Linked DNA regions of Streptacidiphilus rugosus AM-16. The main gene of each other region encodes a partner of the protein of the gene in region 2 in a complex. Links are inferred from orthologs where the notes say so. Each region holds a gene or a part of one and is shown on either strand. Other genes may lie near its edges. The genes, in order: BS83_RS06600 and dnaN.

The links.
Region 1: the proteins of dnaN (region 2) and BS83_RS06600 are in contact, whole or in part, in a cryo-EM structure (PDB 8GIZ), measured with the Escherichia coli proteins. The link is inferred for Streptacidiphilus rugosus AM-16 from one-to-one orthologs.

What each region holds. Positions count from the first base shown.
Region 1 is NZ_JQMJ01000003.1:696,013-699,277, reverse strand. Bases 83-3,036 are described here. They hold BS83_RS06600 (DNA polymerase III subunit gamma and tau), read left to right. Parts: upstream 83-531; coding sequence 532-2,541; downstream 2,542-3,036. Other genes in these bases: BS83_RS06595 (YbaB/EbfC family nucleoid-associated protein), read left to right, coding at 2,785-3,036; BS83_RS06610 (SMI1/KNR4 family protein), read right to left, coding at 83-98. In the rest of the region: more of BS83_RS06610, read right to left, coding at 1-82; more of BS83_RS06595, read left to right, coding at 3,037-3,129. UniProt on the Escherichia coli protein: Part of the beta sliding clamp loading complex, which hydrolyzes ATP to load the beta clamp onto primed DNA to form the DNA replication pre-initiation complex.
Region 2 is NZ_JQMJ01000003.1:420,048-423,198, forward strand. What follows is about bases 259-3,098. They hold dnaN (DNA polymerase III subunit beta), read right to left. Parts: upstream 2,330-3,098; coding sequence 1,187-2,329; downstream 259-1,186. Other genes in these bases: gnd (phosphogluconate dehydrogenase (NAD(+)-dependent, decarboxylating)), read right to left, coding at 259-1,019. In the rest of the region: DNA replication/repair protein RecF, read right to left, coding at 1-83; more of gnd, read right to left, coding at 144-258; chromosomal replication initiator protein DnaA, read right to left, coding at 3,129-3,151. UniProt on the Escherichia coli protein: Confers DNA tethering and processivity to DNA polymerases and other proteins. Acts as a clamp, forming a ring around DNA (a reaction catalyzed by the clamp-loading complex) which diffuses in an ATP-independent manner freely and bidirectionally along dsDNA.

The DNA.
Region 1 (3,265 bases), 280 kb from region 2 along the record:
CTCTCCCGCTGCGCCCGCTCCCGAACCCGAGCGATGAGTCCCGAAAAGTCTTCTACGGCTCCAGCCCACTGGCCGTGCCGCCCGTCCTGGTCTGCCATGCCCCGAAACGTAGCGCTGCCCACTGACAGTCAGACGAAAATGCAGAAGGCCCGCACTGGTTTCCCGGTGCGGGCCTTCTACCTGCGGAGGATACGAGATTCGAACTCGTGAGGGGTTGTCCCCAACACGCTTTCCAAGCGTGCGCCCTAGGCCACTAGGCGAATCCTCCGTGGGAGAGCTTACTAGATGTTTGGGGGTGCTCGTGCACACGGTCGACGCAGGTCGGGGGCGGGCGGGTGATCGGGGGGAGGGGCGGTGAGAAGTGGGGCCGGGATCCGGTAGTGTGGGCGTCAGCCCCTCGTGTGGCGCTATCTCGCTGAACCCCCCCAGGGCCGGAAGGCAGCAAGGGTAGGTGAGCTCTGGCGGGTGCACGGGGGGTCCTTGCGTTGTAAGGCCACCGCATTGTCGGTGGGGACCGTTAGGGTCGGTGACGTGTCGCTCGCTCTCTATCGCCGCTATCGCCCCGAGACCTTCGCCGAGGTCATCGGGCAGGAGCACGTCACCGGGCCGCTGCAGCAGGCGCTGCGGAACAACCGGGTCAATCACGCCTACCTGTTCAGCGGGCCGCGCGGCTGCGGCAAGACGACGAGTGCGCGCATCCTGGCCCGCTGCCTGAACTGCGAGCAGGGCCCGACGCCGACACCCTGCGGGGAGTGCCGGTCCTGTCTGGACCTGGCCCGCGGAGGCCCCGGGTCCATCGATGTGATCGAGATCGACGCCGCCTCGCACGGTGGCGTCGACGACACGCGCGACCTGCGGGAGAAGGCGTTCTTCGCGCCCGCCTCCAGCCGCTACAAGATCTACATCATCGACGAGGCCCACATGGTCTCGACGGCCGGCTTCAACGCCCTGCTCAAGGTCGTCGAGGAGCCGCCGGAGCATCTCAAGTTCATCTTCGCCACGACCGAGCCCGAGAAGGTCATCGGCACGATCCGCTCGCGGACGCACCACTACCCCTTCCGGCTGGTGCCGCCCGGCGTCCTGCGCGACTACCTCGCCGAGGTCTGCGGGCACGAGAGCATCCAGGTCGAGGACTCCGTCTATCCGCTGGTCGTCCGCGCGGGCGCGGGGTCCGTGCGTGACTCGATGTCGGTGATGGACCAGCTGCTCGCCGGCGCCGACGCCGGCGGTGTGACGTACGCCATGGCCACGGCCCTGCTCGGCTACACCGACGCCACCCTTCTTGACGAGATCGTCGATGCCTTCGCCACCCAGGACGGCTCGACGGTCTTCGGGATCGTCGACCGGGTCATCGAGGGGGGTCACGACCCGCGGCGCTTCGTCGCCGACCTGCTGGAGCGGCTGCGGGATCTGGTGATCCTCGCCGCCGTCCCCGACGCGGGCGAGAAGGGCCTGATCGACGCCCCGGCGGACCGGGTCGCGCTGATGGACCAGCAGGCGCAGCGCTTCGGCGCCGCCGAGCTGAGCCGCGCGGCCGACATCGTCAACACCGGCCTCACCGAGATGCGCGGCGCGACCTCCCCCCGTCTGCAGCTGGAGCTGATCTGCGCCCGGGTCATGCTGCCCGCCGCCTTCTCCGACGAGACCTCGCTGCAGGCGCGACTGGAGAAGCTGGAGCGTCGCGGCCTGGTCGGCGGCGCGGTGGCGGGAGGCGCCCCGGTGTTCGCCGCCGCGCCGGCCCCGGAGTCGACGCCGATCGCCGCAGCGCCCGCGATGCCCGCGCCGACGCCCGTGCAGCCCGCCGCTGCGGTGCCACCGGCCGCCCCGGTGGCGTCGGCGGCGGCCACCGGACGAGCGCCCGGCGCGTGGCCGGTGGCGCCGAGCTTCGGCCAGCAGCCCCCGGCGCGGCCGGAGCCGCAGGCGGCGCCCGCCCCCACACCCACGCCCGCCCAACCGCAGGCTCCCGCGCCGGCCGCCGCCGAGTCCGGCGGCGCAGGCGCGGGGGGAGTGAGCGCGGCGCAGGTGCGCCAGGTGTGGCCGCAGATCCTCGACGCGGTCAAGGGCCGCCGCCGGGTCACCTGGATGCTGCTGCAGCAGGCCCAGGTCGCCGGCTTCGACAACGGCGCGCTGCAGCTCGGTTTCGAGCACGCGGGGACGCGCGACGGCTTCGTCAACGGCGGCCACGACGAGATCCTGCGGCAGGCGCTGCAGGAGGCGCTCGGGGTCTCCTGGAAGGTGGAGTGCCTGATCGGCCCGGCCGGAGGCGCCGCCGGGCGGTCCTCCGCGCCGGCGCGGCCGCAGGCCGCGCCCGCCCAGACTCCCGCGCCGTTCCAGGCCCCGGCCGCGCCGCCGGCGTTCCAGCCGACGCCTGCGCCGGCGCCCGCCCCGCCCAGACGCCGCCGCCCGCGCAGCCGGCGTCCCCGCCGCCCGCTCCCTCCGCCTACGAGGGCCCGGACGACGACGACATGCCGCCGCCCCCCTTCGATCCGGAGGAGGACATCCCCGAGCAGGACATCGCCTCCGTCTCGGGCCACGATCTGATCATCCGCGAGCTCGGGGCCACGGTGATCGAGGAGATGACCAAGGACAGGGACCGGTAGGTCCGGTCGCATCGGGTCCAGCACGCGGCGACGGGCGGCTGCGGCATCCGGCGGCAGACGGCTGCGAGCCCGGTCAACCGGCTTCGTCCGCGACTGACGCCGATCCGACGCACCGACCACGTAGGCTCACCCTGGAGCGGTCCCGCTCCCCCGAGTCCGACCGACAGGCACGACAGGAGCGCCCATGTTCCCCGGTGGTGGCCAGCCCGACATGCAGGCCCTGCTCCAGCAGGCACAGCAGATGCAGCAGCAGCTCGCCCAGGCACAGGCCGAGCTCGCCGCGGCCGTCGTCGACGGCTCCGCCGGCGGTGGCCTGGTCAAGGCGACGGTCAGCGGTGCGGGTGAGCTCAAGGCCCTGGTGATCGACCCCAAGGCGGTCGACCCTGAGGACACGGAGACCTTGGCCGATCTGGTCCTCGCCGCCGTGAGGGACGCCACGGCCGCCGCGCAGCGCCTGGCGGCCGAGCGGCTCGGCCCGCTGGCCCAGGGCCTGGGCGGCGGTGGCGGCATCCCCGGTCTGCCCTTCTGACGCCACCGCGCGGCGGGTGCACCGGGCACCCGGAAGTGGTCGTGTCGTAGAGCTGTGACGCGCACCCCGACCGGAGGATGATGGGCCCCGAAAAGGCAGAAACCCGGCACAGCCGGCAGAGCATCCGAGCGGGCGG
Region 2 (3,151 bases):
AACGCGGTGACGCCCGGGTCGAGCGGAACCTCGACCCGGGCGTAACAGCGGAAGTCGGCCAGCGAGAGATGCGCGACGTGCACAGCTTCCTTCGCAGGTTGTGGATAACTCTGTTGGAACAGTAACGACTTGAGCTGCGTGGGCTACTTGCTCTCGACCGCGTGGCCGCCGAACTCGTTGCGGAGCGCGGCGATCATCTTCATCTGCGGGGAGTCGTCCTGACGCGAGGCGAACCGCGCGAAGAGCGAGGCGGTGATCGCGGGCAGCGGCACCGCGTGGTCGATCGCGGCCTCCACCGTCCAGCGGCCCTCGCCCGAGTCCGCGGCGTAGCCCTTCAGCTTGCCCAGGTGCTCGTCCTTGTCGAGGGCGTCCACGGCCAGGTCCAGCAGCCAGGAGCGGATGACCGTGCCCTCCTTCCAGGAGCGGAAGATCTCGCGGACGTCGGTGACGCTGTCCACGGCCTCCAGCAGCTCCCAGCCCTCGGCGTAGGCCTGCATCATGGCGTACTCGATGCCGTTGTGGACCATCTTCGCGAAGTGGCCGGCGCCGACCTTGCCCGCGTGGACCGAGCCGAAGTCGCCCTCGGGCTTGAGCGCGTCGAAGATCGGCTTGACCTTCGCGACGTCCTCGACGGAGCCGCCGTACATCAGGGCGTAGCCGTTCTGCAGGCCCCAGACGCCGCCGGAGACGCCGCAGTCGACGAAGCCGATGCCCTTCTGCGCGAGGTCGGCCGCGTGCTTCTCGTCGTCGGTCCAACGCGAGTTGCCGCCGTCGACGACGATGTCGCCCGGCTCCAGCAGCTCGGCCAGCTCGTCCACGGTGGACTGGGTCGGACCGCCGGCGGGGACCATGACCCACACCACGCGCGGCGCGGCCAGCGAGCCGACCAGCTCCTTCAGGCTCGTGACGTCGGACAGGGCGGGGTCGCGGTCGTAGCCGACAACGGTGTGGCCCGCGCGGCGGATGCGCTCGCGCATGTTGCCGCCCATCTTGCCGAGACCGATGAGTCCGAGCTGCATGACTAGTCCTTTGTTCCGTGGTGACTGTCCGCGGCCCCGTTGCCGCCAAAGATTGAGCCTAGCTCCGAGAGCCGTTCGCACCACCTCAGGGGCGCGAGGAACTGCGCGACAAGCCACCCGAGTGGCCAGTCCCCGAACAGGCAGTCCTCGCGCCTCCGACGGTGCTGTCAGCCCGAGAGGCGGACCGGCATGATCAGGTACTTGTACGCCTCGTCCGCCTCGGACTCCTGCGAGGCCTTGCCGCTGAGCAGCGCGGGCTTCGTCGCCGTGGTGAAGCTGAGCTGCGCCACCGGGGAGTCGATGGCCGAGAGGCCGTCCAGCAGGTAGGCCGGGTTGAAGGCGATCGAGATGTCGTCGCCCTCCAGGTCGGCGTCCAGCCGCTCGGACGCCTGCGCGTCGTCGCCGGAGCCGGCCTCCAGGGTCAGCACGCCCTGCTCGAAGCTGAGCCGCACCGGGGTGTTCCGCTCGGCGACCAGGGAGACGCGCTTGACGGCGTCCACAAAGCTCTGGGTGCCCACTGTGCCGACCGCGGAGAACTCCGTCGGGAAGAGCGCCCGGAACTTCGGGAACTCGCCCTCCAGGAGGCGCGTGGTCGTCCGGCGCCCGGCGCCCTCGAAGCCGATCAGGCCCTCGCCCTTGCCGCTGCCGGCGAGCGCGATGGAGACGTTGTCGCCCGCGCTCAGCGACTTCGCCGTGTCCAGGAGGGTCTTCGCGGGCACCAGGGCCACGGCCGACAGGCCGGGCTGCTCCGGCTTCCACAGCAGGTCGCGGACGGCGAAGCGGTAGCGGTCGGTGGCGGCCAGGGTAACCCGGTCGTCCTCGATCTCGACCCGGACGCCGGTGAGCACCGGGAGCGTGTCGTCGCGACCGGCGGCGACGGCGACCTGGGCGACCGCGGCGGCGAAGGCGTCGCCGGGGATCGTGCCCGAGACCGTCGGCATCACCGGCAGCGCGGGGTACTCGTCCACAGGAAGCGTGGGGAGTGTGAATCGCGAGCTGCCGCAGACGACGAGCACCCGCACGCCGTCGGTGGAGATCTCCACAGGCCTGTTGGGAAGCGAGCGCGAGATGTCGGCCAGCAGGCGACCGGAGACCAGGACGGTGCCCGCCTCCTCCACGTCCGCCTCCGCCTCGACCCGCGCGGAGACCTCGTAGTCGAATCCGGACAGGCTCAGCTTGCCGGTGTCGTCCTGGCTCTCGGCCGTCAGCAGCAGCCCGGCGAGGACCGGCACCGGGGGCCTGGCAGGGAGACTGCGCGCGGCCCAGGCCACGGCCTCCGCGAGGACGTCACGCTCGACCCGGAACTTCACCGGTAACCGCCTCCTGATGTGGGTAGGACGCTTCTGCGCCCTGGTTGCCGAGGAACAGTCTGACGCATACCACGGACACCTGAGGCAGATGGGCCGAAGTGGGATCGAACGCGTGTCGGGTCAGGCGTTCTCCACAGATCTGGCCCCCACCTCCTTTTGGATCAAGACCGAGCTATCTATGGTGGGTAGTAGTAGTAGGCCTTGTGGAAACCGTGGATAACCCCATTCCGCCCTGGTCGGAGCCGCTTTTCTGTCCACACCGGCTGGGGACGGCCGCGGTGGAAAAACTACGCGCTCTGTGGATTCAGCACCCCCTGTGCACAGGGAAGTTGGGTTGTCCCCAGGTTGTCCACCGCTCCGTCCCCAGCTTTTCCCCCGGTTACCCACAGCCCCTGTGGCAACATCACGGAACCCATTTCCCTCGTCCCGGTGAAATGCCTCGTGATGTTGCCGTTCTGTGGACGTCCGTGTGGAGAACCCGGCCATTCCTGGGGATAACCGCCCCGACCCTGGGGACAGCGCGTGGATAACTCGGGCGGGCGGTTGACGCGGCTTCAGTTCTCCACAGCCTGTGGACGACCGCTTCCCACAAGTCCACAGGGGGTTGAGCTGGGACGATCCTCCCAGAGCCGGCCGTCCTGTGGACCGATTCTGGATAACTCCCTTCTCCCCAGGGTGTGGACGGAGCAAAGTCCCCATGGCTGTGGGCGACGCCGTCCGCGGGACCGGGGAAACGACGATGGGGCGCCCCGGAGGGCGCCCCATCGCACGGCAGCGGTCCGCTCGCGGACCCGCCGCGTCAGCTCTTGATGCGGTTGGTGA